DNA from 3 places in the Streptomyces clavifer genome. Region 3 is predicted to be linked to each of the others. Evidence: riboswitches for the same ligand, from Rfam matches in the RefSeq annotation. Region 3 holds a riboswitch; each other region holds the start of a gene.
What was found. Region 3 has a riboswitch for cyclic di-AMP ahead of OG927_RS13340 (LysM peptidoglycan-binding domain-containing protein). Riboswitches for the same ligand answer to the same signal wherever they lie in the genome.
Positions count from the first base shown of each region.

Region 1: it holds a riboswitch for cyclic di-AMP, as region 3 does, so the genes downstream of both, OG927_RS25280 (transglycosylase SLT domain-containing protein) here and OG927_RS13340 (LysM peptidoglycan-binding domain-containing protein) in region 3, are expected to answer to the same signal.
Region 2: it holds a riboswitch for cyclic di-AMP, as region 3 does, so the genes downstream of both, OG927_RS24785 (M23 family metallopeptidase) here and OG927_RS13340 (LysM peptidoglycan-binding domain-containing protein) in region 3, are expected to answer to the same signal.

Region 1 is NZ_CP107793.1:5,796,936-5,804,625, forward strand. It holds gene OG927_RS25260 (hypothetical protein) at 1-300, opposite strand, end outside; gene OG927_RS25265 (TOBE domain-containing protein) at 405-800, opposite strand; gene OG927_RS25270 (SMI1/KNR4 family protein) at 1,128-1,754, shown strand; gene OG927_RS25275 (hypothetical protein) at 1,953-2,153, opposite strand; cyclic di-AMP (ydaO/yuaA leader) riboswitch at 2,512-2,699, shown strand; gene OG927_RS25280 (transglycosylase SLT domain-containing protein) at 2,702-3,571, shown strand; gene OG927_RS25285 (hypothetical protein) at 4,042-4,605, shown strand; gene OG927_RS25290 (SIS domain-containing protein) at 4,678-5,571, opposite strand; gene OG927_RS25295 (MBL fold metallo-hydrolase) at 5,971-6,966, shown strand; gene OG927_RS25300 (ATP-binding protein) at 7,048-7,690, shown strand, end outside.
Region 2 is NZ_CP107793.1:5,646,200-5,653,889, forward strand. It holds gene OG927_RS24775 (M16 family metallopeptidase) at 1-65, shown strand, start outside; gene OG927_RS24780 (M16 family metallopeptidase) at 92-1,474, shown strand; cyclic di-AMP (ydaO/yuaA leader) riboswitch at 1,666-1,834, shown strand; gene OG927_RS24785 (M23 family metallopeptidase) at 1,848-2,654, shown strand; gene OG927_RS24790 (GntR family transcriptional regulator) at 2,877-3,581, shown strand; gene OG927_RS24795 (HPr family phosphocarrier protein) at 3,751-4,032, opposite strand; gene OG927_RS24800 (bifunctional acetate--CoA ligase family protein/GNAT family N-acetyltransferase) at 4,197-7,298, shown strand; gene OG927_RS24805 (DUF5998 family protein) at 7,367-7,690, shown strand, end outside.
Region 3 is NZ_CP107793.1:3,109,069-3,116,758, reverse strand. It holds gene OG927_RS13355 (nucleoside triphosphate pyrophosphohydrolase) at 1-451, shown strand, start outside; gene OG927_RS13350 (cytochrome P450 family protein) at 448-1,848, shown strand; gene OG927_RS13345 (transglycosylase family protein) at 1,954-2,934, shown strand; cyclic di-AMP (ydaO/yuaA leader) riboswitch at 3,225-3,395, shown strand; gene OG927_RS13340 (LysM peptidoglycan-binding domain-containing protein) at 3,396-4,094, shown strand; gene eno (phosphopyruvate hydratase) at 4,378-5,664, shown strand; gene OG927_RS13330 (FtsB family cell division protein) at 5,777-6,247, shown strand; gene OG927_RS13325 (DUF501 domain-containing protein) at 6,312-6,848, shown strand; gene OG927_RS13320 (Ppx/GppA phosphatase family protein) at 7,020-7,690, shown strand, end outside.

The sequences.
Region 1 (7,690 bases), 2.7 Mb from region 3:
GTCCAGGTCGTCCATGTGCACCCGCCACTCGGCCCCCGCGACGGCACGGCGCAGCTCCGTCAGGGAGTCCAGCACATGGGCGATCACGGGCAGCAGACGGCCCGGTTCGAACGGCATCTTGGTGGAGCCCGCGAGGACCTCACCGCTCTCGCCGTCGGACCGGTCGTACAGGTACAGGCCCTCCTCCTCGTCGTACGGGAAGGAAGCCGCGCAGGCGGTGACGATGCGCGAGACCGCAGCCGTCTCGGACGCGGTCAGCGGTTCCGCGCGAAGGGCGGTGTAGTAGAGGGAGACGCTCATGCCGTGAGCGTAGGACAAGGGTCCGACAGTGCCGGTTCACCGCGTTCCGCGTGGGCCGCGGGGCGGTCCCGTGCCGGTCCGGGGCGCGGCGCCGACGGGGAGGGTCAGGTGCGGTCGATGTGCACGCTGGTCGACTTCACACGGGCCGTCGCCTGCATGCCGACCTCGAGGCCCAGCTCCTCCACCGCCTCCCGGGTCAGGAGCGAGACGAGCCGGTGCGGGCCCGCCTGGATCTCGACCTGGGCCGCGACATCGCCCAGTTTCACGGCGGTGACGATGCCCGGGAACGCGTTGCGCGCGGAGGTGTACGAGACCTCCTCCTCGCCGGTGCCCGCCTGGGCCACCTCGACGGAGAACGCGGCCAGGTCGCGCCCGTCGACCAGCCGGCGTCCGCCCTCGTCGCGATGGGTGGCGACCCGGCCGGCGTCGGCCCAGCGGCGGGCGGTGTCGGGGCTGACGCCGAGGAGTCGAGCCGCCTGCCCGATCGTGTAGGACTGCATGTGCCACACCCTAGGCGCCGAGGGTCCGGCCCCGCGGATCGGCCGCCCGTCGGCCGCACGAGTGGTCCTGGCACGGGTCCGTCCGGCGGGACCCCGCCTGGCCCGGTCGTACGGAGCGGCCGTACGCCTGCTCCCGGACCCCACCGCGCTGCGCGTCCCGGGCCGGCCGGTGTGATGTTCGCAGCCCGCCGTTCGCTGGGCCTGTGGGAGGAACGGGTCCTCCCACAGGACAGGCGGGGAGTCGCAGATGTGGGGACGGAGCGTGAGCGTCCGGAGCCCGGCGCACGGACGCGCGTTACGAGGCGTACGCGTGCGGGGGGCCGGCCGGTGACCGGATGGCCCATCGAGGCGCTGGAGCGCCTGCTGCCGACGACGTACGGCATCGACGAGCAGGTCGACTGGGCCGTGGCCGAGGCACGGTGGGGCGCCTGTTTCCCCGCCGACTACAAGGCCTTCATGAGTGCCTACGGGGAGGGGTCCGTGGACGACGTGATCGTCGTGCACCGGCCGATGCCCGCGGACACGCCGGACGGGTGCCACGCCGCGGATGCCATGGCCGACGGGACCGGTGCCGTCCGCGAGGTGTGGCGCGTGGAGGCCGACGAGATATGGGCCGATCCGGCGGGACCCGACATGGTGCTCGACCCCGGCGCGCTGCTCGCCTGGGGTACGACCACCGAGGCGGACATCCTGTGCTGGCTGACGACGGACGAGGACCCCGACCGCTGGCCCGTGGTGGTCTGCGGCCGTCACACCGTGCCGACGTTCGCGCTGTACCGGTTCGGTATGGCCGAGTTCCTCCGCAGGCTGCTGGCCGGCTGCTTCGATTCCGTACCCCTCAGCGTGGAGGGGGTGATGGCCCGTCGGTCGCACGCCTTCGTGAGCCGGGCCGTTCAGCGGGCCCGCCGCCGCGCGGGCCTCGACCCCTGGACCGGGGAACCGCAGGGCAGCTGAGCGGGCGGCGCGGAGTGTTCGGTGCGGTGGGCGGTCCCGGGGGCCGTCGCGGCGTACGGGGGCGGGGTGCGGGTCCTGGGGACCCGGTAGGGGCGGCTTCCCCCAGCAGGGCCCGGTGAGGTTCGTACCGGGCCGGGCAGGGCCGGTGGGGTGCGCGCAGGGTCAGTGCTGCGTCCAGGTGAGCTTGTCACCGCCCACCTACCGCACCGCGTCGGGGTCGTCGAGGTCGTGGACCGTGATGCCGGCGGCCTGCGCGGCGTACAGCACGTCCGTCATCGAGGTCACCCTGCCGACCATCTCCCCGTCGGCCTCCAGGATCCGGAAGGGCGGATCGCCGGGCTGTACGGGCAGAACGGTGAGCCTCGGATGTGTGGGGCCGGGGTGCGCCCTGTCGGTCATGCGCTGATCGGTTCCACGCGTGCTCCTCCGGTACGCCCGGAACCCTCCGCGTGAGCCGTATGCCCGGTTTAGGATGCTATATGCAATTCATCCAGTAATTCATATAGGGCTATTTCGTGCGACCCGTGGAGCTTCGGAAGGGTGCAAATCACCCTTTTCGGTCTTGGTGACCAGGGTCACCCCACCGCCTCCCGGACGCATCGACATGTCGACCGGTTCCCTTGTGCGCCAACAAGGTTGGCACCCCGGCTGTGGGCTTGCTTACATGAATTCACTTGGATCGATCTTGCAAGTGAATTGTGATCACCAATTCCGGGCTTGTTCCTTTCGCTATTTCTCGCCTACGGTCACCCTCACTCCGGATGGAACGCCGAATCCTGCCGCCGTCCGGGAACCCGACCACATCTCGTACGGCAGGAGCGGGGGACCCAGGTAAGCGCCGATCCGGTATCCGGAGCGGCTCGGGGTGAAGTCGCATTCGTATGCGACCGGGCATCTCCAGCCCGAACCCGACAGCTCACTTCGCAGGCGGCGGAGAGGAAATCACCATGCCCGAAATGGGTAAGCACCTTCGTTTCAGGACCAGTTCGCTGACCCGCGGCATCATCGCCGTGAGCACGGGTGGAGCCGCTCTGGCCCTTCCCGTGATCGGCGCGACCGGAGCCTTCGCGGCGCCGGCGCAGCCGGTCGCCGTCGAAAAGGCGGCCACGTCGACTGCCGTGTCCGGCAAGGCGATTGCCGCACAGAAGTCGACGCCCGTCACCTATTCCGTGATCATTGGCGATTCCCTTTCCAAGATCGCGCGTGAGCATTCCGTCGACGGCGGCTGGAAGGCGCTGTACGACGACAACCGAAAGGCCGTCGGCGCAAACCCCGACCTCATTCACGCCGGTCTGAAGCTGACGATCGGCGCGAAGGCGGCGGACAAGGCCGGAACGGCGGACAAGGCCGAATCCAAGGCGTCCGGCTCCGCCGACCGTGCGGAGCAGAGCGCCGACCGTGCCGACCGCTCGGACCGTACGGACACCGCGCTCGCCGCGCAGGGCGCACCCGCGGCAGCGCCTGCCGCCGCTCCCGCCGCCGAGCCGGCCGCGTACACCGACGACCTCGACGGCTGGATCAAGGAGTCGCTGGCGGTCATGGCCGAACACGGCATCCCCGGCAGCTACGACGGGATCCACCGCAACATCATGCGTGAGTCCTCGGGCAACCCGATGGCCATCAACAACTGGGACTCGAACGCCGCCGCCGGCATCCCGTCCAAGGGCCTGCTGCAGGTCATCGACCCGACCTTCCAGGCCTACCACGTGCCCGGCACGTCGACGGACAGCTACGACCCGGTCGCCAACATCACGGCCGCGTGCAACTACGCCGCCGACCGGTACGGCTCGATCGACAACGTGTTCGGCGCCTACTGAGGCCTGACCGTGTGACAGCAGTGCACGGCCGACGGGTGGTGCGGGTTCGCGAGAGCCCGCACCACCCGTCTTTCCGTGCGGGGCCGCGCCCCGGAGCGGTGGTGTCCAGGCGCCGACGTGCGGCACGAGCGTGCCGCGGGTGCGGTCCGACCCGCTGCGGCGACGGGCATCCGCCGCCTTCTCCGGAGGGAAGACCTCCACGACCTCCACCGTCATGGGCCCACGTGCGGATGCCGGCGTTCACGCCCGGGCCGTTGGCCGGGACCGCCCTCGCCGTCCTCGGCGAGGCCCGCTCCGCCGGACGGCGGACCAGCCCCCGCGATCGGGTGGATGACCGGCCGCGCGCCGGGTGCCCGCGCCGGTCGGCCCCGGCGCGAAGCCGCCGCGTACCGGTGACTTCCGCGGCCGTTGCGCCCCGTCGGACCCCTGGCGACTGGTCACGTACAGGTTCGTCGACCATACTGCCCGCCGTGGAGCAGCGTATAGATTCCAACACGAAACCCGAGTTCGCCGCGGGCACGGACCCGGCGTACATCCCCGGCCTGACGGCCCCTGCCCCCGCGCGGACGGAGGGGGAAGCGGAGAAGGCGCCGGAAGGGCCCGAGGCGCCCGGTGCGTCCGGTGCGTCCGCCGAGGACGAAGCGACGGCTGTCGCCGAAGGGGCCGAGACGGCGGACGCGTCCCCGGACGCCGTGCGGGACGCCACCCCGGAGGCGAGTGAGGACGCTGACGAGGGGGGCGGCGCCCCGGCCGAGGGGCCCGTCTTCGCCGTCAGCGACCGGCGCGGATCCATCACGGTGGACCGGGACGGCGTCCGGTTCACGCTGGACGACCAGGAGGCTGAGTTCGACTGGGCCGAGATCGGCGCGGTCGAGGTCAAGACCGCCCGCTTCGGGCGCCGGTTCACCGTCACGGTGCACGTGTCGAGCCGTCGGTGGTTCAACGCCGAGGTCGAGGCGGAGTCCCGGAGCAGCCTCAAGGAGTGGACGGCGGAGCTCGACGCGGCGCTGGACGCCTACTTCGAAGAGAACTGATCACGGTACGGCCCGTGGAAGCGGCGTGCCGGGCGGGCGAACCGCCCGGCACGCCGTCCGCCGTGCCGTGGATCAGCCCGCCGCGGCCCCGTCGAGCACCACCGACCGGGTGAGGTGACGGGGAAGGTCCGGGTCGAGGCCGCGGGCCGCCGCGCGGGCCACGGCCAGCCGCTGCACCCGGACCAGTTCGGCCAGCGGGTCCAGGCCGCTCTCCACCCAGCGGGCACCGGTCGCCCGTACCTGCTCCGCGAGGCCCTCCGGTGCGGGGCCGAACATCCAGGTCGCCGTCCCGGCCGTGGCGATGCTGATGGGCCCGTGGCGGTACTCCATCGCCGGATACGACTCCGTCCAGGACAGGGACGCCTCCTTCATCTTGAGCGCCGCCTCGTTGGCGAGCCCGACCGTCCATCCCTGGCCCAGGAAGCTGAACTGGGAGCACTCCAGCAGCCCTTCGGGCAGCGGATCCGCCAGCGCCGCCTCCGCGTCCCGTACGACGTCCTCGGTGTGCAGTCCGAGGTGGGCGCGGAACAGGGTGAGCGCGGTGGTGGCGAACCGGGTCTGGACGACGGACCGTTCGTCCGCGAAGTCCAGCACGACCACCTCGTCGGCGGCCGTCATCACCGCGGTCCGCGGGTCCGCCGTCACCGCGACCGTGCGGGTGGTGCCGCGCAGCCGGGTCAGCAGGTCGAGCACCTCGGTCGTGGTTCCCGAGCGGGTCAGGGCCACGACGCGGTCGTACGAGCGGCCGAGAGGGAACTCGGACGCGGCGAAGGCGTCGGACTCCCCCTGCCCGGAGTCCTCGCGCAGCGAGGCGTAGGCCTGTGCCATGTAGTACGACGTGCCGCAGCCGACGACGGCGACGCGCTCACCGGTGGCGGGCAGGACCGCCGCCCGGTCCGCCGCGACCTCCTCGGCACGCCGCCAGCACTCGGGCTGGCCGGCTGTCTCGGTTTCGACATGGGACATGTCCGCACTCCGCTTCCGCTGCTGTTCGCACTGGGATGGCTGGATGGAATCGTTGCCTGTCTGCTCAATTTTGCATATTACATGGCCCAATCGAGCAAGAACAAGCAAAGGAGGCGTGATTCGAGCGGTAACGCGACAGCTGTTTTCAGCCATGCTCGGTGGGTAGTCGGCGCGATGAGGTTCCGCCGTTCCTGTGTGGGTATCTGCGCCGTTGTTCGGTATCCATGGGCGATATCACCGAAATGCTCAGAATTTCTCGCCCGTGTCCGCACCCCCGTAACCCCGGACGGTCACCCTCATGGGGTGATCATTCGAGCCGAAGGGCGATTTTGCGTCAACGGGTCCACGAGTTGGCTGACTTCGAACGCGCGGCCGGATCGAGGTCGGCATAATCACCCCATGTCGATCACGGGTGGGGACATCGTCGACCTCGGCACGGGTCTGTACGCCTGGCTGCCGCCCAGGCGGGGCTGGGGGCTGGCCAACTGCGGACTCCTGGTGTCGCCGCGCGGCGCGCTCTGGATCGACGCCCCGTACGACCCGGTGATGGCCGGGCAGTTCCTGGCGGAGAGCGAGAAGCGACTGCCCACCGGGGTGAGCGTCGACCGGGTGATCGTCACCCATGCCAACGGGGACCACTTCTGGGGTGCCGGGGTGCTCCCGGGCGCGGAGATCATCGCGACCCGGGACGCCGAGGAGCACATCCACTACGAGCCCACCCCGCAGCAGCAGCACGCCCTCGTGGCAGGGAGCGATCCGGCCACCCCCCTCGGCGCGTACCTGGGCCGTCACTTCGGGGTCTTCGACTGGTCCACCACCGAGCCGGTGCTGCCGGACACCTACGTCACGGGAGAGCTCGAACTGACCCTGGGGGACTGTGCGGTCCAGGTGTCGGCCCTGCCGCCCGCGCACACCACGGGCGACCTCATCGTGTACCTGCCGACGCAGCGCACGGTGTTCAGCGGAGACGTCGTCTTCTCCTCCACCCCGCAGCAGCCGGGGGACCACCCGGTGCACTGGGCCGGCCCTCTGAGCAATGTGATCGACGCCTGCGAGCGGGTACTGGCCACCGGCGCCGAGGTGATCGTGCCCGGCCACGGGCCGGTGCTCGACCCGGCCGGGGTGCGGGAGCACATCCGCTACCTCGCGTACGTGCGCGAGCGCGCCCACACCTTCCACGCGGCGGGCGTGCCCGCGTTCGAGGCGGCGCGCCGGGTGATCCGGGAGGGGCGGTACCCCGCACTCGGGCTGCCGGAACGGCTGGTGGTCACCATCGGGAGCGAGTACCGGCACCTCGACGGCTCGGCGCTCCCCGGAGTCCTGCAGGTGATGTCCGAGGTCGCGGCGCTGGCGCAGGAGACCGAGGCGTCGCGCACGAGCGGCGGACCGGAGTGACGCCGGCCCGGAGCGAAAGACGGATACCCCGCCGCCCCGCGGCGTGTTCACCGTGCCCTACAACAGAGACGCGGTGACGCCGTGCTGGGATGGATCGTCGCACTGGTCGCCTTCGTGGCGGCGATATGGGCCACCGTGCAGACGGACCGGGCCCGCAAGGACGCCTACGGCGCGGCGGCCCGCGCCGAACTGACCGACCGGCAGCTGAAGGCCGCCGAGGCCCGCACCCTGGCGCTCACCGAGGAGATACGCCAGCTCGGCCAGAAGCGGATCCCCGCGGCGGCCACCGCCCTCTCCCACCGGACCGCACCCGTGCCCGGACTGCGGGAGGCGGCCGGCATCGAGGGCGACGCCGCCCGTCTGCTGACCGAGGCCGTACAGGCCGCGGGCACCGCCGTCCTGGAGGAGCGCCGACGGGTCGACGCGGCGGCCCGGTCGGCCATGCGCGGCACCTCCGCCAAGATCCAGTCGCTGCTCAACCAGTCACAGCACCTGCTGCACGAGCTCCAGCACGAGTACGACGACCCGCGGATCCTGCAGCTCGACTTCCGCAACGAACTGGCCCTGCGCCGCACGCAGGCCACCGCCGTGCTCTGTGACGCCTGGCCCGGCCTCGCCCGGCAGAACTCCTCGCTCGTCGAGGTGGTGCTCGGCGCCCAGTCCCGGGTCGCGGGGTACGAGCGGATCAAGGTCGCCAACCACCTGCGCCAGGAGCGGCTCGCCC
Region 2 (7,690 bases), 2.5 Mb from region 3:
ACGAGCCGGTCGAGCCGGCCGACGAGACGGACGGCACCGACGCGCACGAGGGGGCCGACAAGTGACCGACGCCGCCGTGACTGGAGTAGCCATGCAGTACCACCCGCAGCCGACCGCAGGCGAGGCCAGGCCCTGGGCCTTTCCCGCACCCGAGCGGGGAGCCCTGCCCAACGGCCTGACCGTGCTGCGGTGCCACCGCCCCGGCCAGCAGGTCGTCGCCGTGGAGATCTTCCTGGACGCGCCCCTGGACGCCGAGCCCGAGGGCCTGGACGGCGTGGCCACGATCATGGCGCGTGCGCTGTCCGAGGGTACGGACAAGCGCTCCGCGGAGGAGTTCGCCGCCGAGCTGGAGCGCTGCGGCGCCACCCTCGACGCGTCCGCCGACCACCCGGGGGTCCGTGTCTCCCTGGAGGTCCCGGTCTCCCGGCTCGCCAAGGCGCTCGGCCTGGTCGCCGAGGCGCTGCGGGCGCCCGCCTTCTCCGAGAGCGAGGTGGAGCGCCTGGTCGGCAACCGTCTCGACGAGATCCCGCACGAGCAGGCCAACCCGGCCCGCCGCGCCGCCAAGCAGCTCTCCAAGGAGCTCTTCCCCACGACGGCGCGCATGTCGCGCCCGCGTCAGGGAACCGAGGAGACGGTGCGCCGGATCGACGCGGCGGCCGTGCGCGCGTTCTACGACGCCCACATCCGCCCGTCCACCGCGACGGCCGTGATCGTCGGTGACCTCACCGGGGTCGACCTGGACGCGCTGCTGGCCGACACGGTCGGCGACTGGTCGGGCAACGCCGGGGTGTCCCGCCCGGTACCGCCGATCACCGCGGACGACACCGGCCGCGTGGTCGTCGTCGACCGCCCCGGGGCCGTGCAGACCCAACTGCTGATCGGCCGCATCGGCGCCGACCGGCACGACAGCGTCTGGCCCGCCCAGGTCCTCGGCACGTACTGCCTGGGAGGCACGCTCACCTCCCGACTGGACCGCGTGCTGCGGGAGGAGAAGGGCTACACCTACGGGGTCCGCGCCTTCGGGCAGGTCCTGCGCTCCACGGCACCCGGATCCTCCTCCGGGGCGACCGGTGCCGCGATGCTCGCCATCAGCGGTTCCGTGGACACGGAGTCCACCGGGCCCGCGCTGGAAGACCTCTGGAAGGTCCTGCGCACACTGGCGGCCGAAGGGCTCACGGACGCCGAGCGCGAGACGGCGGTGCAGAACCTCGTGGGTGTGGCTCCGCTGAAGTTCGAGACGGCGGCCTCCGTCGCAGGGACCCTGGCCGACCAGGTGGAGCAGCACCTCCCGGACGACTACCAGGCCCAGCTCTACGCCCGCCTGGCCGAGACCGGCACGGTGGAGGCGACCGCAGCGGTGGTCAACGCCTTCCCGGTCGACCGTCTGGTCACCGTCCTCGTCGGGGACGCCGCCCAGATCGCGGAGCCCGTCAGGGCGCTGGGTATCGGAGAGGTGTCGGTCGTCAGCGGCTGACGTGTCAGGGCGGTACGGACCCCGGCGAGAGCGTTCTCGCCGGGGTCCTCCCTTTTGCCCCCTTTGGGGGGAGAGTTGCGGTATGCCCTGTGGGATGTGCGACAAAAGACCTGATCCGTTTGGCGCCGGAAAGGCGCCCGGCCTAGCGTCGGCCCGGCTGTCCGCCAGACATATGCCGCGTCCGCGGCGCCGGACAGCCATCGCCGAGTCCCCGTCAGGCGCGAGCCTGGGGAGCCGGGGACCCACGAAGTCCCTGGGGTGAATCGGACGCCTGCGCCCTCGCACGGGGTGGAGGGGCCCGTAGGAGACCTTCCTGCTCCGAACCCGTCAGCTAACCCGGTAGGCGAGAAGGAAGGAAAGGATCAGCCCCTCCATGGCGTTCACCCGAGCCACCGGGAAGCACCGTGCCCCGAGCCGTCTGACGCGCAGGAGCGCTCAGGTCGCCGGCATCGCGGCCCTGGCCACCACCGGTGTCATCGGCGGTGTGTCCTCCCCGGCCCTCGCCGCGGACTCCGAGGCCCTCACCGCGGGCAGTACCGGCCTGACCCAGGCCGTCGCGATCGACTCCACGCTCGCCGACCAGATCGCCGCCCAGGCGAAGGCCCAGCAGCACCAGGCCGACCTCGCCGCCAAGGCCGAAGCGAAGGCTAAGGCGGAAGCCAAGGCCAGGGCGAAGGCCGAGGCCGAGGCGAAGCGCAAGGCCGAAGCCCGCGCCAAGGAGGCCCGTGAGGCCGAGGCGCGCGCCGCCCGCGCCGCCGAGCGCGCCCGGCTGAACGCCTTCCACCTCCCGGTCGCCGGCTCCCAGGTGACCACCGGCTACAAGTCCGGCGGCGCCCTCTGGTCCTCCGGCAGCCACTCGGGCGTGGACTTCCGGGCCGCATCCGGCAGTTCCGTCGTCGCGGTCGGCGCCGGCACGGTCGTCGAGGCGGGCTGGGGCGGTGCGTACGGCAACAACATCGTGCTCCGGATGGCGGACGGCACGTACACCCAGTACGGCCACCTGTCCTCGATGGGGGTCTCGGTCGGCCAGAGCGTCACGTCGGGCCAGCAGATCGGCCTCTCCGGTTCGACCGGCAACTCCACCGGACCCCACCTGCACTTCGAGGCGAGGACCACGCCGGAGTACGGCTCCGACATGGACCCCGTCGCCTACCTCCGCGCCCACGGAGTCCAGGTCTGACCCGCCTCGCACGACTCCGCTGACGACGAAGGCCCCGGCACCGCCGGGGCCTTCGTCGTGCTGCCGGAGAAGGTACGGGCCGAAGCTGAGCAGAAGTGCTTTCAGGACAGAAGATATGCATGGATTCCGCTCCGCCTTCGGAAATTCTGGCTGATTGCAATAGAGTCACAGAACAGGCGTCGATCGGCCGCGTTGCGCGGGGATTAAGGCGGAGGTTCGGACATGCGCATTCCTGCGCATTCGGTATGCACGGCAATCCGTGACGACATCGTCTCCGGTGTCTTCGAGCGTGGCAGCCGCCTCACCGAGGAGGTGCTCGCGCGTCGCTACGGCGTCTCCCGCGTCCCGGTGCGCGAGGCGCTGCGCACCCTGGAGTCCGAGGGGTTCGTCGTCACCCGTCGGCACGCGGGGGCGTGCGTCGCCGAGCCCACCGAACAGGAGGCCGCCGACCTGCTGGAGATACGGATGCTCCTGGAGCCCCTCGGTGCCGCCCGGGCCGCGCAGCGACGCACGGAGGCACACCTCAAGGTGCTCCGAGGCCTGGTCAGGCTGGGGCAGGAGAGGGTGCGCCGCGGCGAGGGGGAGGACCTGCGCTCTCTCGGTGGCTGGTTCCACGAGACGCTGGCCCAGGCTTCGGGAAGCCCCGCGCTCATCGCGCTGCTCACCCAGCTCCGGCACAAGATCGCCTGGATGTACGCGGTCGAGCAGCCGGCCCGGCCCGCCGACTCCTGGGCCGAGCACGGTGCTCTCGTGGACGCGGTGGCGCGTGGTGACGCGGAGCGGGCCAGGGCGCTCGCCACCCTGCACACCGAGCGTGCCACGGCCGCACACCGGCTGCGCCGCACGGACCGCCCCGGGCACGCGGCGGATCCGCCCCGGGTGAGGACTTCGCAACACGCCGTAAACATCGCGGGCGTCCGTCATTAACAATTGCGCCGTATACAAAGAAGGTAATTAACGCAGGGCTTTCTTTATGCTGCCGTAATTCCGGTCGGCGTGCGATCTTCCCGCCCCGTTCCGGAAACAGAAAAGCCGCGGCTCCCCGAGGGGTGCCGCGGCTTCGCCGCAGAAATCGATCCGGTGCGGGCCGGTCGGATCAGACGGTCTCCGGGAGCTCGTCGAGCCCCTCGGCGACCAGCTTCGCCAGACGGTCCAGGGCGACTTCGGAGTCGTCCGCCTCGGACGCGAGCACGATCTCCTCGCCACCCTGCGCGCCCAGGCCGAGCACCGCGAGCATCGACGCGGCGTTCACCGGGGTGCCGTCGGCCCTGGAGATCGTCACCGGGACGCCGGAGGCCGTGGCGGCACGGACGAAGATGGAAGCGGGGCGGGCGTGCAGGCCCTCGGCCCAACCGACGTTGACGCGGCGCTCAGCCATGGTTCTGCCCTTCACGTATCAATAGGTTGTCTAGACCAGTCTCTCATGCAGTGCGCACTGCTGTGCCCGGGCTCCGGCCTGCGGGCCACCGCCGCGCCGGCTCCCTCAGCGTGCCCGCGCACCGAACCCTCCGCTACCGGTGCGGCGGGCCGTAGGCTTTGCCCATGGAGCCCACGCCGGAGCAGAGTCCGCATCATGCGTACCCCGATCACTGGGAGGCGGACGTGGTGCTCCGCGACGGCGGCACCGCGCGCATCAGGCCCATCACCACGGACGACGCCGACCGGCTGGTCAGCTTCTACGAGCAGGTGTCCGACGAGTCGAAGTACTACCGCTTCTTCGCCCCGTATCCGCGTCTCTCCGCGAAGGACGTGCACCGCTTCACCCATCACGACTACGTCGACCGGGTGGGTCTGGCCGTCACCATCGGCGGGGAGTTCATCGCCACCGTCCGCTACGACCGGATCAACGAGCAGGGCAGGCCCGCCTCCGCCCCCGCCGACGAGGCGGAGGTCGCCTTCCTCGTCCAGGACGCCCACCAGGGCCGCGGGGTGGCCTCGGCCCTCCTCGAACACATCGCGGCAGTCGCCCGCGAGCGGGGCATCCGCCGCTTCGCCGCCGAAGTGCTGCCCGCGAACAACAAGATGATCAAGGTGTTCCGCGATGCCGGGTACACCCAGCACCGGAGCTTCGAGGACGGGTCCGTCCACCTGACGCTCGACCTGGAACCGACCGCCGAGTCGCTCGCCGTGCAGCGCGGCCGTGAGCAGCGGGCCGAGTCGCGCTCCGTGCAGCGGCTGCTGGCTCCCGGCTCCGTCGCCGTCATCGGCACCGGGCGTGCACCCGGCGGCGTGGGCCGCACCGTGCTGCGCAATCTGCTCGGCTCCGGCTTCACCGGACGCGCGTACGCCGTGAACCGGTCGTTCGCCGCCGGCACGGCCGCGGTGGACGGCGTCCCCGCGCACCGCTCCGTCGGCGAGATCGGCGAACAGGTCGATCTCGCGATCGTCGCCGTCCCCGCCGACCGGGTGCCCGAGGTGGTCGCCGACTGCGGGGAGCACGGGGTCCAGGGCCTCGTCGTCCTCTCCGCCGGCTACGCCGAGCGCGGCACCGAAGGCCGGGAGCGGCAGCGCGAACTGGTCCGGCAGGCCCGCTCGTACGGCATGCGGATCATCGGACCGAACGCCTTCGGCATCATCAACACCTCCGACGCGGTACGGCTCAACGCCTCCCTCGCCCCCGAGTCCCCCCGGGCCGGCCGCATCGGCCTGTTCACCCAGTCCGGCGCGATCGGGATCGCCGTCCTCTCCGGCCTGCACCGCCGCGGGGCGGGACTGTCGACCTTCATCTCGGCGGGCAACCGGGCCGACATCTCCGGAAACGACTTCCTGCAGTACTGGTTCGAGGACCAGGACACCGATGTGGCCCTGCTGTACCTCGAATCGCTCGGCAACCCGCGCAAGTTCACCCGGCTCGCCCGCCGCACGGCAGCGGTCAAGCCCGTGGTCGTGGTCAAGGGGGCCAGGCACAGCGGATCCATGCCGCCCGGGCACGCCGTGCCGGTCAGCCGGATCCCCGACGCGACGGTCTCCGCACTGATGCGGCAGGCCGGCGTGATCCGTGTCGACACGGTGACGGAGATGGTCGACGCGGGGCTGCTCCTCGCGGACCAGCCGCTGCCGGCCGGCCCCCGCGTGGCGATCCTCGGCAACTCCGAGTCCCTCGGCCTCCTCACGTACGACGCCTGCCTGACCGAGGGGTTGCGTCCGCGACCGCCCCGCGACCTCACCACGGCGGCGGGACCCGGGCACTTCCGGGACGCGCTGGCCGAGGCGCTCGCCGACCAGACCTGCGACGCCGTGATCGTGACGGCGATCCCCTGGGTGGGGGAGAACGGCGAGGCGGAGACGGGCGACGGCGAGGTGCTCGCCGCCGCGCTGCGCGAGGCCGCGGCCTCGGGTCCCGCCAAGCCGGTGGCGGTCGTCCACGTGGAGATGGGCGGCCTGGCCCATGCGCTGGCCGCCGCGTCGAGCACGGCCGCTCCGCCCGGGGAAGGCGCCCCGGCGTCCGGCAGTGCCCAGGGGGCCGGGCCCGGCGGTGGGACCACGGGCGGCACCACCACCGGTCCGACTGGACCGCGCGACGTGGACCCGGGGGCGTCGCGCGCCGCGGGTCCGTACGTCCAGGGGGCACCAGGAGCCATGACGGGTGCGGGCCCCTCCGGCCCCCCGGCCGCGCGGGGGACCGCCGCTCCGGCGGGTTCCGGGGCGGGCCGCACCGCGGAGTCCGCATCCGGCCCGGCGGCCGGCGCCGCACGCCCCCCGGGGACCGGCGGCGCCGCACGTGCCCCCGAGCCGGGTGGAGACGTAGGCGCCCCCGGGCCCCGCATCGGGCGCATCCCCGCCTATCCCGCTGCCGAACGGGCCGTCCGGGCGCTCGCCGAGGCCGTGAAGTACGCACAGTGGCGGCGTCAGGCAGCCGCCCCCGGCAAGGTCCCCGAGTTCCTGGACGACACGATCGACGAGCCGGGCACCGCGGCCCTGATCGAGCGGCTGCTCGGACCCGGGCCCGACCCGCGGGGCCGCCCGCTCACCCACGACGAGGCAGGCGAGCTGCTCGGCCTCTACGGGGTCTTCGTACGGCCCGCTCTCCCGGCCCCCGACGCGGAGGCCGCCGTCAACGCCGCGGGGCGGCTCGGCTACCCGGTGGCCCTCAAGACCACCGCGCCCCACCTCCGGCACCGCGCCGACCTGGGCGGCGTCCGGCTCGACCTCGTGAACGAGAGCGCCCTGCGCCGCGCCTACGAGGAGCTGACCGACCTGCTCGGCACCCCCGTGGAGCTGCGGCCGGTCGTCCAGGCCATGGCGCCGCGAGGAGTCGACACCGTCGTACGCGCCTCGATCGACGCCGCAGCCGGGGCCGTCCTCTCCTTCGGCCTGGCCGGAGCGCCCTCCGAACTGCTCGGCGACACCGCCCACCGGCTCGTGCCCGCCACCGACCGCGACGCCGCCGAGCTGATCCGCTCGATCAGGGCGGCGCCGGTGCTGTTCGGCTGGCGCGGCTCCGCACCGGCGGACACCGCGGCGCTCGAAGAGCTTCTGCTGAGGGTCTCCCGGCTGGTCGACGACCACCCCGAGGTGGTCTCGGTCGCCCTGGAGCCCGTCGTCGTCGCCACGCAGGGGCTGACCGTGCTCGGGGCGAGTGTCCGGCTCGCCCCGCCGCCGGCCCGCACCGACCTCGGTCCCCGTCGCCTCCCCAGTTACTGACTGCTCACCCGTCACGGAGGCGCGCACGGCGTGCCCGGCAGTCACCGGCCCCCCGTAGGATGGTCCGTATGGCAAAGACCGGTACGACGACCCAGGGGCTGCGCGCGGCGATCGAGCGCAGCGGCTACTACCCGGCCCTCGTGGCCGAGGCGGTGGAGGCCGCCGTCGGCGGGGAGCCGGTCGCTTCGTACCTGGTGCACCAGGAGACCACCTTCGACTCCAACGAGGTGCGCCGCCATGTCACGGTCCTCGTCCTGACGGACACCCGCTTCATCGTCAGCCACACCGACGAGCAGGCCGCCGACACCAGCTCCCCCACTCCGTACGCCACGACGTCCACCGAGTCCGTCAAGCTCGACCGGATCTCGTCCGTCGTGGTCTCCCGCGTGGTC
Region 3 (7,690 bases):
GGTCGTCTTCCACGCCCGGATCGCGCAGGAGGACCCGGACGAGCCGTTCTCCGTGGACGACGTCGCGGCCACGATCGTGGAGAAGCTGATCCACCGTCACCCGCATGTGTTCGGCGACGAGACCGCCGAGACCCCGGAGGACGTCCACGCGCACTGGCTGCGCACCAAGGCGATCGAGAAGCAGCGCGACTCGGTCACCGACGGGGTACCGCTGGGCCAGCCGGGCCTCGCCCTCGCGGCGAAGCTCGGCAGCCGCGCCCGTCAGGCGGGACTGGACGTGGCGCTCCCCGCGGGCGACTCCATCGGCTATCAGCTGCTGGCCCTCGCCGTACGCGCGGAGCAGGACGGGACCGACCCGGAGGCCGCCCTGCGGGCCGCCGCCCGCACGTACCGGGACGCGATCCGGGCGGCGGAGGGCCACCCGGCCGCTCCGGATAACGTTGAGGGGTGAACGACAGCCCCGCCGGCACCCCCGCACCCGAAGCCCCCAAGGACAGCACCCCCGCCCCCGGAGAGCCCCCGCAGGGCGCCTCCGGGGACGTCGCGCCCGTATGCCCCGAGTCCGCGGCCCCCGCCGGGCCCGCGGACGCCGGGCCCGAGCTCTTCACCTGGGAGTTCGCCACCGACCCGTACCCCGCCTACGCCTGGCTCCGGGAGCACAGCCCCGTGCACCGCACCACGCTGCCCAGTGGCGTCGAGGCATGGCTGGTGACCCGGTACGCGGACGCCCGGCAGGCGCTCGCCGACACCCGGCTCTCCAAGAACCCGGCGCACCACGCCGGACCGGCGAGCGCCAAGGGGAAGACGGGTATCCCGGGGGAGCGCAAGGCGGAGCTGATGACGCACCTGCTGAACATCGATCCGCCGGACCACACCCGGCTGCGCCGGCTCGTCTCCAAGGCGTTCACCCCGCGCCGGGTAGCCGAGTTCGCGCCGCGTGTGCAGGAGCTGACGGACCGCCTCATCGACGCCTTCATCGAGGAGGGAAAGGCCGACCTCATCCATGACTTCGCCTTCCCCCTGCCCATCTACGCGATCTGCGACCTGCTGGGGGTGCCTCCCGAGGACCAGGACGACTTCCGGGACTGGGCCGGGATGATGATCCGGCACGGCGGCGGGCCGCGCGGCGGAGTGGCCCGGTCGGTCAAGAAGATGCGCGGCTACCTCGCCGAACTCATCCACCGCAAGAGGGAGAATCCCGGCGACGACCTCATCTCGGGACTCATCCGGGCGAGCGACCACGGCGAGCACCTCACCGAGAACGAGGCCGCCGCGATGGCCTTCATCCTGCTCTTCGCCGGATTCGAGACCACGGTCAACCTCATCGGCAACGGGACGTACGCCCTGCTGCGCAATCCGGAACAGCGGATGCGGCTGGAGCGCTCGCTGGCGGCGGGCGAGACGGACCTGCTGGCCACGGGCATCGAGGAGTTGCTGCGCCACGACGGCCCGGTGGAGATGGCGACGTGGCGCTACGCCACCGAACCCGTGACGCTGGGAGGGCGGCACATCGCGGTCGGCGATCCCGTTCTCGTGGTGCTGGCGGCCGCCGACCGGGACCCGGAACGCTTCCACGATGCGGACACCCTGGACCTTGCACGGAGTGACAATCAGCACCTCGGATACGGGCACGGAATCCACTACTGCCTGGGTGCGCCGCTGGCCCGGCTGGAGGGTCAGGCGGCACTGGCCACACTGCTGAGACGCCTCCCCGACCTGCGGCTCGCTGCGGAACCTGCCGATTTGCGCTGGCGGGGCGGGCTCATCATGCGCGGACTGCGCACTCTTCCCGTGGAGTTCGAACCCGGACATCCGTCCGAAAAAAGTGACACTCTGTCAACTCTGTGACTTTTACGTGATCTCCGCTGCATCGACTTGTGACACACGTTCGAGTACGGCTAGGTTCACCGTTCGACTTACCCGTCACACGTCAGTCACACGGAAGGCAATCCCATGGGCTCCGCGAATGGCAGACACCGCCGCCCTCGTCAGGCACCCGCGATCGTCGTCGCCGCAGGCGTGACGGGATCGGCGATCGCCATCCCGTTGCTCGGCGCGACCGGCGCGCACGCCGCAGAAGCCTCGACCTGGGACCGGGTCGCCGAGTGCGAGAGCGGTGGCATGTGGAGTGCCGACCTCGGCAACGGCTACTACGGCGGCCTGCAGTTCTCGCAGGACGACTGGTCGGCCTACGGCGGTACGGCGTACGCCGCGCGCGCCGACCTCGCGAGCCGTTCGCAGCAGATATCGGTCGCCGAGAAGGTGCTGGACGACAAGGGCCCGCAGGCGTGGCCCAGCTGTGCGGTGATCTCCGGGCTCGCGCTGGACGGCACGCTGCCGGGCGTCGACCCGGGCGGCGACCCGTCCGCCGACCCCACGGCCACGGAGGCCCCGTCGGACGCCGCCTCGACCGAAACGCCGGACAAGGCGGACGAGAAGGGCAAGAGCGACAAGAAGGGCAAGTCCGGCAAGGGTGACGCCTCCACCGGGTCCGCCGCGTCCGAGTCCTCGTCACCCTCCGCCACCCCGTCCCCCGAGGCGTCCGAGGCGGCGGGGACCTCCGAGCGCGGTGGCGAGACCGGCGGGAAGCACCGGGGCGCACCGGCCCCCGAGGCGAGCACCGGGACGGACCTGAGGGGCGAGCGCGAGGCCGGCCGGCACGCCTCGCGCGGCGACTCCGAGGCCCGCGAGGGTGCGGCGGCGGTCGCGGACGGGACCTACACCGTCCGTGAGGGCGACAACCTCTGGGCGATCGCCGACGAGCAGAAGCTGCCCGGCGGCTGGAGCGGCCTCTACGAGGCCAACAAGGCGGAGCTGGGCTCCGACCCGGATCTGATCCTGCCCGGCCAGAGTCTCGACCTGGCCCCGAAGGCGGACGCGGACACCGCCGCGGCGGACGAGGAGTCCGGCGCCGAGGCTGCAGTCGCCAACTGATCAAAAGCGGGAAAACACCCCGAAATCAGGGGTAGTTCAGAGGCCTATGTCCACTTATGCGTAAGTGAGACATGGGTCTCTTTGCTTGAACTGGCGCGCCTCGCCCGCCCACTCGGCCCGCATCGCCTCCGACCTGCGGAAACGGTGCCACCCTCGGAGGTGGTAAGCGCTGATTGCCAGTTATGTCCATCTTTGAATGTAGGCGTTGCGTGTGTTTACGGTCGGAACCGCTCGCACCGCGGGCACCTTCGACCGTCACGCCGAATCCTGCCGTCGGCCGAAGGGGACAGACGCGTAAAGCGCCGTAGGCAGGAGCGGGGGACCCAGGTAAGTGCCGGACCCGGCCGTCGGAAGACGGGCGAGGGCCGGCTGGGGGTGAAGTCGTCCGCCAGTGCGGGTGACCGGGCAACTCACAGGCCCGAACCCGACAGCTCACCTCGTAGGCGTCGGTGAGGAGAACCATGCTGCTTTCGAGCAAGGGCAAGCACCGCCGCCCGTCCAAGGCCGTCCGCATCGCCACCCTGGCCGGCGTCACCGGCGCGGCCGTGGCCGTTCCGCTGATGGGTGCCACCGGTGCCTCCGCCGCCTCCGTCGCGACCTGGGACGCCGTCGCGCAGTGCGAGTCCGGCGGCAACTGGTCCATCAACACCGGCAACGGCTACTACGGCGGCCTGCAGTTCTCGCAGTCCAGCTGGGCGGCCGCAGGTGGTACCCAGTACGCCGCCCGTGCCGACCTGGCCAGCAAGGCCCAGCAGATAGCCACCGCCGAGAAGCTCCTCGACCTGCAGGGCCCGGGCGCCTGGGCCTGCGCCGGTGCCGGCGGTCTGACCAACGACGGTGTGGACCCGGGCGTCGACACGGGCTCCGCGAAGAGCGAGGCCGAGCCGAAGGCGGCCCAGCCGGAGCGCAAGGCCGAGCAGCCCGCCAGCCGCAGCGAGACGCGCACGGCCCCCAAGGCCGAGAAGACCGTCACCACCCCGACCGGCGACAAGGTCAAGAAGGGTGACGGCGAGTACAAGGTGAAGGCCGGCGACACCCTCAGCACGATCGCCGGGGCGAAGGACGTCAAGGGCGGCTGGCAGAAGCTGTTCAAGCTGAACGACGACATCGTCGAGAACGCCGACCTGATCTTCCCGGGTCAGCAGCTCCACCTGAAGTAACCGGGATCTGTCCTCCCGGCGGTGTTCCCGGCCCGGCGCGCGCACCCGGTGCGCGCCCGGGCCGGGGGCGTTTTCGGGGCGCCCGGCGGTGGTGTTCGTTCAACTTTTGTAGTTACTTGCCAGTAAATTTCTGAAGCTTTGCCCGTAATGCGGGCTCTTGGGTCCTTTTTCGTCCCAGGGGACGGGCGGTCGGCCGACGCAGCGGGCCGGGCCGGTTAGGCTCGTGTCGCAAGGCCACAGTGACCCTGCACAACCAGTGTCATATCCCAGAAGGAGATGCCTCGTGCCGTCCATCGACGTCGTCGTAGCCAGGGAAATCCTCGACTCCCGGGGCAACCCCACGGTCGAGGTCGAGGTTGGCCTCGACGACGGCAGCACGGGACGTGCTGCTGTTCCGTCCGGCGCCTCCACCGGCGCGTTCGAGGCCATTGAGCTTCGCGACGGCGACCCCAACCGTTACCACGGCAAGGGCGTCGAGAAGGCCGTCCTCGCTGTGATCGAGCAGATCGGCCCGGAGCTCGTCGGCTACGACGCCACCGAGCAGCGCCTCATCGACCAGGCGATGTTCGACCTCGACGCGACCGAGAACAAGGGCTCGCTCGGCGCCAACGCCATCCTCGGTGTCTCGCTGGCCGTGGCCCACGCCGCGTCCGAGGCCTCCGACCTCCCGCTGTTCCGCTACCTCGGCGGCCCGAACGCGCACCTGCTGCCCGTTCCGATGATGAACATCCTGAACGGCGGCTCGCACGCCGACTCCAACGTGGACATCCAGGAGTTCATGATCGCGCCGATCGGCGCCGAGTCGTTCTCCGAGGCCCTGCGCTGGGGTGCGGAGATCTACCACACGCTCAAGAAGGTCCTGAAGACCAAGGGCCTGTCCACCGGTCTCGGCGACGAGGGCGGCTTCGCCCCGAACCTCGAGTCCAACCGCGCCGCCCTGGACCTCATCATCGAGGCCATCAAGGAGGCCGGCTACGTCCCGGGCCGCGACATCGCGCTCGCGCTCGACGTCGCCGCGTCCGAGTTCTACAAGGACGGCGCCTACGAGTTCGAGGGCAAGTCCCGCTCGGCCGCCGAGATGACCGAGTACTACGAGGAGCTCGTCTCCGCGTACCCGCTGGTCTCCATCGAGGACCCGCTGTACGAGGACGACTGGGCCGGCTGGAAGGTCATCACCGACAAGCTCGGCGCCAAGGTGCAGATCGTCGGCGACGACCTCTTCGTCACCAACCCCGAGCGCCTCGCCCGGGGCATCGAGGAGGGCTCGGCCAACGCCCTGCTCGTCAAGGTCAACCAGATCGGTTCGCTGACCGAGACCCTGGACGCCGTCGAGCTCGCCCAGCGCAACGGCTTCAAGTGCATGATGTCCCACCGCTCCGGTGAGACCGAGGACGTCACCATCGCCGACCTCGCCGTCGCCGTGAACTGCGGTCAGATCAAGACCGGCGCCCCGGCCCGCTCGGACCGTGTCGCCAAGTACAACCAGCTGCTGCGCATCGAGGAGATCCTCGACGACGCCGCGGTGTACGCGGGCCGTTCGGCGTTCCCGCGCTTCCGCTTCGAGGGCTGACAGCCCGGCAGCAGGAGCTGGGCCCCTTTGGGGGCACCAGCCTCCGTCCGTCCCCGCACTCGGTCCCGTACCGTGTGCGGGGACGGACGTGCGTAACGGGGAGGCGTGAGAGATGGCCGGGAAGGATCGCGACCGGTTCTCCACAGCGACCAGGCTGCGGCTGCTCGGTGAGCAGACGGCGGCCCGCGTCTACCGGTCCCAGAACCGCCGCCAGGCCCGGCGTTCCCGGCTCACCGGCCGGGCCGCGTTCCTGGCGCTGATCGTCTGCTCCCTGGTGGTCGCCCTCGCGTACCCGATGCGGCAGTACATCTCCCAGCGCGACCAGATCGCGGATCAGGAGAGGCTCTCGCGGGAGGCGCACGAGCGCACCGAGGAGCTGCGCGACGAGAAGGCGCGGCTCCAGGACGACGCGTACATCCGTCGTCTGGCCCGCCAGCACCTGCACTACGTCCTGCCCGGGGAGACCGCTTACACGGTGATCGACCCGGACGCGGCGGAGGTCCGCCGCGGGGAACCCGGTGCGACCGGCAGGCCCTGGCACTCGAACCTCTGGGACGGCGTCGACAGCGCGGACCGCGAATGACTCCCGCACCGCCCCCGTACGCGCACCGATACATACGGACCGAACGATGACATTCAAGGCAGGCATGGACACGCCCCCTCCGCAGACCGAATCCACCACGCCCACCACCGCGGACATCGCCGCGTTCGAGCAGCAGCTCGGCCGGCCCCCGCGCGGGCTGCGCGCCATCGCGCACCGCTGCCCCTGCGGCAATCCGGACGTGGTCGAGACGCAGCCCCGCCTGGAGGACGGCACGCCGTTCCCGACGACGTACTACCTGACCTGCCCGCGTGCCGCGTCCGCGATCGGCACGCTGGAGGCCAACGGGGTCATGAAGGAGATGACCGAGCGCCTCACCACGGACCCGGAGCTGGCCGCCGCCTACCGTGCGGCCCACGAGGACTACCTCGCGCGCCGCGACGCCATCGAGGTCCTGGAGGGCTTCCCGAGCGCGGGCGGCATGCCGGACCGGGTGAAGTGCCTGCACGTCCTCGTCGGCCACTCGCTGGCCGCGGGGCCCGGGGTGAACCCCCTGGGGGACGAGGCGATCGCGATGCTGCCCGAGTGGTGGGCGAAGGGCCCCTGCGTCTCGCCGTGCGGCGAGCAGCAGCAGCCTTCCTGACCCGCCCCTGACCGGGGCACCGCCCCTCCGGGCTCCTGCCCGCGCCCCTCCGGGCCGCCGCCGGGGGCGCGGGCCACGCTCCGCGCCGGGGCGGGCACGCCCGGCGGGTGAGGGCATCTTCCAGCGAACGAGGACCGGGACCGGCGAACCGGCGACACAACAGGAGTCCCCATGACGCGCGTTGCCGCCATCGACTGCGGTACCAACTCCATCCGCCTCCTCGTCGCCGACGTGGACCCCGCCACCGGGCACTTCGCCGAGCTCGACCGGCGGATGCGGATCGTCCGGCTCGGCCAGGGCGTCGACCGCACCGGACGGCTGGCCCCCGACGCGCTGGAGCGCACCTTCGACGCCTGCCGGGAGTACGCGGCCGCGATCGAGGAGCTCGGCGCGGAGCGGATCCGGTTCGTCGCCACCTCCGCGTCCCGCGACGCCGAGAACAGCGACACGTTCGTCCGGGGCGTCCTGGACATCCTGGGTGTCGAGCCCGAGGTCGTCAGCGGCGACCAGGAGGCGCAGCTCTCCTTCGACGGGGCGACCAAGGAGCTGGTCGGCAGCGACCACCTGGACAAGCCCTACCTGGTCGTCGACATCGGCGGCGGTTCCACCGAGTTCGTCGTCGGCGACGACGAGGTCCGCGCGGCCCGGTCCGTGGACATCGGCTGCGTACGCATGACGGAGCGGCACCTCGTCCGGGACGGCGTCGTCGTGGATCCGCCCGCGGCCGACCGGGTCGCCGCGATCCGCGCCGACATCGACGCCGCGATCGATCTGGCGGAGAAGACGGTGCCGATCGCCGACGCCGCCACGCTCGTCGGCCTGGCCGGCACGGTGACCACCGT